4 regions of the Brevibacillus sp. HB1.4B genome follow, and region 4 is predicted to be linked to each of the others. Evidence: riboswitches for the same ligand, from Rfam matches in the RefSeq annotation. Region 4 holds a riboswitch; each other region holds the start of a gene.
The links. Region 4 has a riboswitch for S-adenosylmethionine ahead of mtnK (S-methyl-5-thioribose kinase). Riboswitches for the same ligand answer to the same signal wherever they lie in the genome.

Region 1 (2,199 bases), on a different contig from region 4:
AATTCCAAAGGTCAGGATCGCGCCAGCACCTTTTGGCAAATATTTTTGTGCCAACTCACGCTGGGAGTCTGACTCGAGTCCTGGATAACTCACCCACTCTACGGCAGAGTGATTGGCGAGGAATTGGGCTACTGCCAAGGCGTTCTGGCTATGCCGTTCGATGCGCAGATGCAGTGTTTCTAATCCTTGCAGGAACAAGAAGGAATTGATCGGGGCGACGGCAGCACCAATATCGCGCTGGAGCTGGACGCGCGCCTTGATAATATAGGCGAGCGGACCGACTGCCTCTGTATAGACAACGCCATGGTAGCTTGGGTCTGGTGTAGTCAGACCTGGGAATTTTCCGTTGTTCCAGTCAAATTTTCCAGAGTCTACGATAATACCGCCAATTGCTGTTCCGTGGCCGCCGATGAATTTGGTGGTGGAGTGCACGACAATATCGGCCCCGTGCTCAAAAGGACGGCACAAAATCGGAGTCGCGAAGGTGTTGTCCACGATCAAAGGTACGCCATTTTCGTGGGCAATATGGGCGATCGCCTCAATATCAGCGACATCAATGCGTGGATTGCCGATCGTCTCGCAAAACACGGCTTTTGTCTTTTCATTGATATAAGCACGGAAATTTTCCGGATTGGATTGATCAGCAAAATGAACGTTGATACCGAGGCGGGGAAGCGTGTGGGCGAACAGGTTGTAGGTACCGCCATAGAGACTGCTGGAAGCGACGATCTCGTCTCCTGCATGCGCAATATTTAAGATGGCGAATGTAATGGCAGCTTGCCCGGATGCGGTCGCTAATGCACCAACACCACCTTCGAGCAGGGCAACACGCTTCTCAAACACATCCTGGGTCGGATTCATGATGCGTGTATAGATGTTCCCAAACTCTTTTAAGCCAAACAGATTGGCTGCATGCTCCGTATCGCGGAAAACGTAGGAGGTCGTCTGATAGATCGGAACAGCACGTGAGCCTGTTACAGGGTCAACCTCTTGCCCACCGTGTACCGCAAGCGTTTCTGGCTTCCATTGTTGTTGATCGGACATGTTCATCTCTCCTTCTACTATGAAATCGACTAATAAAAAAACGGAGCATTCTCCTGAGAAGAAGAAGGCTCCGATCATGCACGGGCTTGTGTTCATCTCTCAGAATCACTGGATTCTGCAGGAATTGGCACCATGCAGCTAGTCTGCTGGTTGCCGGGCTTCGTAGGGCCTGTCCCTCCACCGCTCTTGATGAGAAAAGTTGTTGTCGTAATTGTATGAAAATAAAACCTTGCTGTCAATGTGGAATTTGTAGTTATCAGGGAGGTTTTTGTGTATATATGGATGAAAGGTGTTTCACTCATGCCATTAATTTGTAACGCTTTTGCCTCAAGCTGTTCACATCCCGTGTGGCTACTGCCACAGCGAAATAGGAGATAATGGTAGAAAATAGGGAGCATAGATGCAGGGTAAAGCCAAGTGCTCTTAGCGTTAGAAAAGTAAAAAAGCGTGTGATATCATGGAGGTGGTTACAACTGATCTGATCGTACATATAGGAGGATAAATAGCGATGAGCCATGGAGTAAAGGAAATGACACCACAAGAGCTGTTGGAAAAGCTGGAAGCCAAAGAGGAGCTGCAAATCATTGATGTACGTGAAGTTGATGAGTGGAATGCAGGTCACATTAAAGAGGCGAAGCTGATCCCACTCGGCTTTTTGCCACATCGTATCGATGAGCTGGATAAGAACATTCCGATTGTGATGGTTTGCCGTAGTGGTGCCAGAAGCCATAATGCTACAGCGTATTTGAGTGAACAAGGATATGACGTGGCGAATATGGTTGGCGGCATGCTCGCATGGCCAGGTGAAGTAGAACAGTAAGAAGTGATAGAAACAGTGTGAATGCCTCCCGCGTGTAATCAGGAGGCATCACGCATGGGACAAGCAGGGAGGAAGCAACCCGTGAGTGAAGGAACACAATTGCAGCAGGAATCTGGGATAAAAAAACATTGGTTTCCTGTGTTAGCTGGTATTATCCTTTTGGCTATCGTCGGAGTATTTGGTTATAAGTACATGACACAAGAGAAGATCGAAGTATTGAAGCCCATCGCGGACTTCACCTTAGACAACAGTAACGGAACAACCTATACCTTTAATGAAAGTGCTGGTAAGGTACGACTGGTTGAGTTTATGTTTACCAAATGTCCGGATATTTG
Region 2 (2,199 bases), on a different contig from region 4:
CCTCGATCCCGGAGACTGCGCTCAGCGGTTCCACAGCTGCACTGCGCGGCTTGCAGTCTTTCAATGCTTCTGCCATCGCTTGAATATGGTCAGGCGTTGTTCCGCAGCAACCGCCAGCGACGTTTATCCAGCCCTGATCAGCGAATGCCCGCATTTTCGAAGCAAGTCCCTGTGGCGTTTCATGGTAATGGCCGTTCTCGTCTGGCAAGCCTGCGTTCGGATAACAGCTAACCGCACATTGGGCAATTCCTGACAGTGTCCGCAGATGATCACGCATAAACTCTGGTCCTGTCGCACAGTTCAGACCAATGGAGACTGGCTGTAAATGCTCTAAGGAGATGTAAAACGCCTCGATGTTTTGGCCAGCCAGCGTTGTGCCCATCGGCTCAATCGTACCTGACAGCATCACCGGGAGCTCCTGTCCAAGCTCTTCAAAAGCTTTGCGAATCCCGATTCCGCCAGCCTTGACGTTTAACGTGTCTTGCGAGGTTTCCAATAGAAGAACATCGGAGCCGCCAAGAATCAGACCTTTTGCCTGACGATAATACGCCTCGACCAGTTCTTCGAAAGTGACACCGCCTGTCAACGCAAGGGTTTTGGTCGTAGGTCCCATTGCACCTGCTACAAAACGCGGCCACTCCTCCGTAGAATAGGCATCCACCGCTTCTCTGGCCAAGCGGGCTGCGGCTATATTGATCTCAAGGTCTTTTTCTGGCACATCGTACTCAGCCAAAACGATGGAAGCAGCACCAAATGTATTTGTCTCGACGATGTCTGCGCCCGCCGCTAAATATTTCTCGTGAATGGAACGGATCACATCTGGTCTGGTCAGGTTCAGGAGTTCATTACAGCCATCATAGGCTTCACCGCCGAAATCATCAGCAGTCAGGTTTGCCTGTTGAAGCATGGTGCCCATTGCACCGTCCAGAATCAGAATTTTCCGGGAAAGTTGTTCGCGAAAAGTTGGTTTCATTGACGTGCCCCTTTTCTACCTTGCATCGGCTTATTCTCCGTAATTGGGTAAATAAAAAAATCCTCTTCTTTGAAAGAAGAGGATTTGTCAGCAGATACGAAAACGCCTGAGACATCCTCTTATCTTTCAAAGCACGTAGCTTTGCTGGAATTGGCACCGGATTTTTACCGGTTGCCGAGGCTTCATCAGGCCAGTCCCTCTGCCTCTCTGGATAAGAGTCGTACACTTGTCATTTAGTTGTTTTGCGAAATGTCTTGAATGTTTGCAAGTATCTTAACACCACCTTTGTCTCCCCGTCAATTGTGAATTGTCTATTTTTTACTGAGCCTCTCCTCTTACGCGCCCATTTTTGCCTAAGCTGGGCATCCGCCCAGTCCAATATCCGCATTCGTGTATAGACTGGAGTATAACGGAAAGGAGGGGAAACAAAGATGAGTACATCATTCTGCGGAAACGGATTCTTCGGTGACTGCTTCGCAATCGTGCTCGTGCTGTTTATCCTGTTGGTAATTATTGGGTGTTCGTGTGACGACTGTTAGATAAGTGTTTAAAAAAGGCTATCCCAAAAGCCATCAGGAATGGCTGCGGGATAGCCTTTTTTTCTTGTTATTTGGTGATGATCTTGCCTGTCACGGCATCCAGAGTAATATATTTGAGCGCCAGCTTTTCGTCACTCCACGGCACATACGCCAGCTTTGGTTGAGCTAATTTTTGCCCATCCACATCTCTCCTCAAATAGACCAGCTTTAAAGGCATGACGCGTAAATACGCCTCAACAGCCTTGTCTTTCGAGACGATCTCGTCGGATGCTGGAAGCTCCACCAACTCGTGCGTCTCTCTGTAGTTTTCAAACTTTGTCACTTTGCCAGAAGACGGATCGACTGTTACTGAATAAGCCGCTTTTTGCCCGCGATCCTGTACTGGAATGCCATCCTTGCTCATGAGATATCTGAATTCCCATTCGCCCGATGACACAGGATTCGTTTCGCCTGGCTGTATGACTTGTGCCAATTGCACTTCTTTTATGCCTGGATCAACGTATTTAGGCAGAAAGGCAAGTGCAGCCTCTTCCGCTTGCTCGCGTTTGACAGTCACTGCTGTATCGGAACGAGGTGTTCCCAGCCCGACGACACTGCCTGTTTCTGCAAGGACTTCTACGCCGATATACTTGTCATTTTTATCATTCCAGGCGTATTCCTTGCGTCCGTCACGGTTACTCTCTCTAT
Region 3 (2,199 bases), on a different contig from region 4:
TACGCGGAACGATACCATCCCACTATGCCCAGTTGCTTGTTGCACCTGTATCTCATGCCCCGGATGCTCTGGCAGACCTGGATAAAATACCTCCGCCACTGCCGGATGCTCACGCAGCTTTTTCGCTACAATCAAGGCATTGGATTGATGACGATCCATCCGCAATGCCAATGTTTTCATCCCGCGAACGAGAAGCCAGCAATCTTGTGGTCCAAGTACAGCACCGATTGAATTGTGCAAAAACCTGATTTTTTCCGACAACTCTCCCCCTTTTGTTACGATGAGTCCAGCCAGTACATCGTTATGTCCTGCCAAATACTTGGTTGCACTATGTAGAACGATATCTGCACCAAGCTCCAGTGGGCGTTGACAATAAGGGGTTAAGAATGTGTTGTCTACAATCGTAAGGAGACCATGCTGTTTCGCCAATTGCGTTACTGCTCGAATATCGGTAATCTGCATGAGCGGATTGGTTGGTGTCTCGACGAAGATCGCCTTTGTCTCAGGGCGAATCGCATTTTTGAGTGCACCAATGTCACGCAAATCCACATACGAAAACGTCAGACCATAGCGAGAGAGCACTTGCTCGAACAATCGATAGGTTCCCCCGTACAGATCGAGTGAAACGATCAGATGATCCCCTTGGGAAAACAAGCCCATGACGGTATGAACAGCAGCCATTCCTGAGGCGCAAGCGAAACCTGCATCTCCTGATTCCGCTTCAGCGATGGTCTCCTCCAAAATAGTGCGAGTAGGATTAGCTGTGCGTGTATAATCGTATCCAGTGCTCTGGCCCAAGGCCGGATGGCGATAAGCCGTTGCATAGTAAACAGGAAAGCTCACCGCCCCTGTTTTTTCATCTCTGCCTACTCCCGCCTGAATCAATTTCGTTTCCAAATTCATGTCTGTTTCTCTCCCTCCAATAGTGTACAAGGGCATCAAAAAAGCCCTCTTTCCTCTGAAAGAAGGCTTTGTTTACGTCACCGTAAGCAAATCCTTCTCATCTTTCAGAGTTTGATAACTCTGCAGGAATTAGCACCATTATCTCCCTGATAAAATACAGGTGATTGGTTGCCGGGCATCATCGGGCCAGTCCCTCCGCCGCTCTGGATAAGAAGATTGCTATTCAATTTGATTGACCCTAATACTAAAGGATCGGCAGGATTCTTGTCAACAATTTATTTCCACCCGTTAATTTACATCTTTCAAGGCGGTCATCACTTGATTGTCCAGCTTCGCTGCCGCGTTTTTGTCATACGTCTTTTCATATTGTGGTTCTACGGAAATACGGGAACCGTAAAACATAATATCACGAACAGCCTCAATTTTGATTTCTGCCATGGCCAGCTTGAGCGGAACGCCTTCCAGTCGGTCTGTTTTGACAGAAGCACGACCATTAATGGCGAAAGACGAGCCGGCACCGATCAAATGCAAGACAACTTGCGGTTCCTTCGCAATATTAGCCAAAATACGTGAGCGATTATCCACGGCAAAACGAATCGTATCGGCGGTGACAGCATACGTCCAGGACAAGGAGCTGAGCGATGGTGCTCCTGACTCATGGTCTACTGTGCCCAAGGTAACAAAACGCTCCTTTTGCAAGAGCTTGAATAAATCTTCGGAAAGAGATTGGGAAACAGTTTCAGCCATTTCAAAGCCTCCTAACAAACGTTTTGTACGTTCATTTTACCCTTCGCCTAGCTGATAGGCAAACGTTTCCTCTTCACCTTGATTCTGGTTGTCTTTTTCCCTAGACTGGTAGTAACGATACCGAATGATGGAAGGGGATGGACAGCTTGTCGCCTACAGACCGCCTCATGCAGCAAATTGATCAAGTCCTTGAAGAGCTTCAGGAAGTTCGGAAGGTAAATGAGCGGATGCATAAAATTGCGATGTTCCTGGAAGATATCCGACTAGCAGATGTGATCCAAAATTACACAGCCCCGCGCAAGCTGCTCTGGATCAATTTCCTCGCAGGTCTTGCCCGGGGTCTGGGGTTGACGATTGGTACTGCTATCGTTTTGGCTTTCCTCGGCTCCCTCTTGACGCAATTTCTTTCCATCCCCATTCTGGGGGATTACATCAGACAATTGGTGGAGTACGTCGAGACTTACAAGCAGCGGCCTTAACGCTAGAGACTAGTCTCTGTCGTCGTCACGATCGTCATCTTCATCGTCATCATGATGTTTGTCGTGCTTT
Region 4 (2,199 bases):
TACGATTCATGGTATAGCGCCGGTTGCCGGGCATCATAGGGCCAGTCCCTCAGCCAGCTCGCGATAAGAGTTATTCGTTTCCCCCATGATATGACGTTCATTGTCAGGAGTCAATCCTTGTTTTTGCAGAGAATGTGCAGCAGGTTAGAAGAAAAATGAGACGAAGGTGAAACTATTTGGCACTTCCTTCGTGGTAAGGGATGAAGGGGTGTGAACGGCTTGGGAAAGTAGGTCTGGAGGATGTGTACCGGCTGCATGTAAACGATATGTACCGCTATCTTTTCCGGCTGACACGAGATGAGAGGCTGGCAGAGGAGCGGACACAGGAAACCTTTTGTCGCGCCTACTCTTCCTTGGACGACTACCGTGGGGAAAAAGTACGGCCTTGGCTGTTCAAAACGGAGTGCGAATCTACGGAGCCGTCCTCACCGGACCTACCAAAGAACTGCTGAAGCTCAAGGCCGAAAAGTCGATAACAGCAGCGTTTCTAGGCAAGAAAGACTGGTGGAATTTGGAGCCACCTGCGGCATTGGGAACACAATACAGCTACTGATAGCAAGGTGCGAATTTTTGCACAAAAGGGTGTTGACATCGTGGAAGCGTTGGTTGTATGATTCAAACTAAATCAAAAACCGAATACGTTTTGGATACCTTATCCAGAGAAGGTGGAGGGACTGGCCCGATGATACCCGGCAACCGACATGACGCCATTCAGACGCGAGGAAGCGACTGATTGACAGGCGACATGCACGGTGCTAATTCCTGCAGAAACAAAAGTAGTCTGGAAGATAAGGGGGACATCAACACGGTTCTTACACGTGACGACAGCGACCTCTTTTCTTCGGGAAAAGAGGTCTTTTTATTGCTCCAGGTACTCAAACAAAACAAGTAGAGATAGAGGAAAAATACGTAGAGGGGAGTTTTGGAATCATGGCATATCGCGCATTGACTGAACAGGAAGCAGTGGAGTACGTAAAAGGAATACCGGGTCTTTTTAGCGAAGGAGCAGAGCTGACCAGCCGTGAAATCGGGGATGGCAATCTCAATCTGGTTTTTGACATTCAGGAGCTGGCAACCGGTAAGAGCGTCATTGTCAAACAAGCACTGCCTTTTGCCCGCGTCGTGGGAGAATCTTGGCCACTTACGATTGATCGGGCTCGTATCGAGAGCGAGGCACTCCGCATTCAGCACAAATACGTTCCAGACTTGGTGCCGCAGGTGTATCATTTTGATGGGGAACTTGCGTTGACTGTTATGGAAAACGTCGGGGACCACATGATCATGCGCAAAGGTCTGATCGAAGGAAAGCGGTACCCACTATTCGCGAAGCAAATTGGTCGTTTTCTCGCGCAAACCTTGTTCTTCACCTCCGATCTGGGCGCGCATCCGTACGATAAAAAAGCGCTAGTCGGAACATTCATAAATCCAGAATTATGCAAAATTACGGAAGATCTCGTCTTTACCGATCCGTATGAAAATGCGCCTACCAACGACTTCAACCCGTTGATTCGCCGGGAAGTCGAGGCGATCTGGAACAACAGGCCGCTGAAGCTGGAAATCGCCAAGCTGAAATACGATTTCCTTACGCGATCGGAAGCGCTGCTGCATGGTGACCTGCATACGGGAAGTATTTTCATCACGGAAAACAGCTTGAAAGCAATCGATCCAGAGTTCGCTTACTACGGTCCAATCGGTTTTGACATCGGGGCGGTCATTGCCAATCTATTGCTCAACTACGCAGGACAGCACGGTTTGCAAAAAGATCAAGGAGAACGGGAAGCGTACCGCGAATACTTACTGGAAACGGTCGAGGATGTCTGGAATGAATTCGTTTCGCAATTCGTTCAGCTCTGGCACAAGCAAGCCAAAGAGCGCAGCGCCCATGTCGAGGGACTGTGGCAAAGCTACGTGAAGCGCTTGATTCAGGATACAGCAGGCTATGCCGGATGCAAAATCTTGCGCCGTGTCATCGGCTTGGCAGGCGTAGCGGACCTGAATGCCATTGAAGACGACCAGACTCGCGCAGAAGCAGAGCGTCTGGCTCTCTCGATTGGAGAAGCGCTGATTCTCGGTCGCGGCGGCATCGACGAATCGACAGATATCACGGACATCGTACGCACTGTCACCGAACGTTACTATCAGGAGGCTACAACAGTATGACAACCAGCACTCAATTGGCACCTGTTAAGTGGGAGAATG

Region 1: another riboswitch for S-adenosylmethionine. It lies ahead of HP398_RS26295 (homocysteine synthase); the one in region 4 lies ahead of mtnK (S-methyl-5-thioribose kinase).
Region 2: another riboswitch for S-adenosylmethionine. It lies ahead of metH (methionine synthase); the one in region 4 lies ahead of mtnK (S-methyl-5-thioribose kinase).
Region 3: another riboswitch for S-adenosylmethionine. It lies ahead of HP398_RS06800 (aminotransferase class I/II-fold pyridoxal phosphate-dependent enzyme); the one in region 4 lies ahead of mtnK (S-methyl-5-thioribose kinase).

What each region holds. Positions count from the first base shown of each region.
Region 1 is NZ_JABSUT010000013.1:78,971-81,169, reverse strand. Features, by position in the region: gene HP398_RS26295 (homocysteine synthase) at 1-1,044, opposite strand, end outside; SAM riboswitch class I at 1,134-1,240, opposite strand; gene HP398_RS26290 (rhodanese-like domain-containing protein) at 1,553-1,864, shown strand; gene HP398_RS26285 (SCO family protein) at 1,946-2,199, shown strand, end outside.
Region 2 is NZ_JABSUT010000017.1:46,936-49,134, reverse strand. Features, by position in the region: gene metH (methionine synthase) at 1-973, opposite strand, end outside; SAM riboswitch class I at 1,090-1,191, opposite strand; gene HP398_RS28630 (YjcZ family sporulation protein) at 1,405-1,512, shown strand; gene HP398_RS28625 (YcdB/YcdC domain-containing protein) at 1,580-2,199, opposite strand, start outside.
Region 3 is NZ_JABSUT010000002.1:485,219-487,417, forward strand. Features, by position in the region: gene HP398_RS06800 (aminotransferase class I/II-fold pyridoxal phosphate-dependent enzyme) at 1-903, opposite strand, end outside; SAM riboswitch class I at 998-1,117, opposite strand; gene HP398_RS06805 (pyridoxamine 5'-phosphate oxidase family protein) at 1,192-1,650, opposite strand; gene HP398_RS06810 (DUF5665 domain-containing protein) at 1,818-2,129, shown strand; gene HP398_RS06815 (hypothetical protein) at 2,139-2,199, opposite strand, start outside.
Region 4 is NZ_JABSUT010000005.1:175,549-177,747, forward strand. Features, by position in the region: SAM riboswitch class I at 1-70, opposite strand, end outside; gene HP398_RS14170 (sigma factor) at 267-452, shown strand; gene HP398_RS14175 (anti sigma factor C-terminal domain-containing protein) at 404-553, shown strand; SAM riboswitch class I at 650-795, shown strand; gene mtnK (S-methyl-5-thioribose kinase) at 931-2,160, shown strand; gene mtnA (S-methyl-5-thioribose-1-phosphate isomerase) at 2,157-2,199, shown strand, end outside.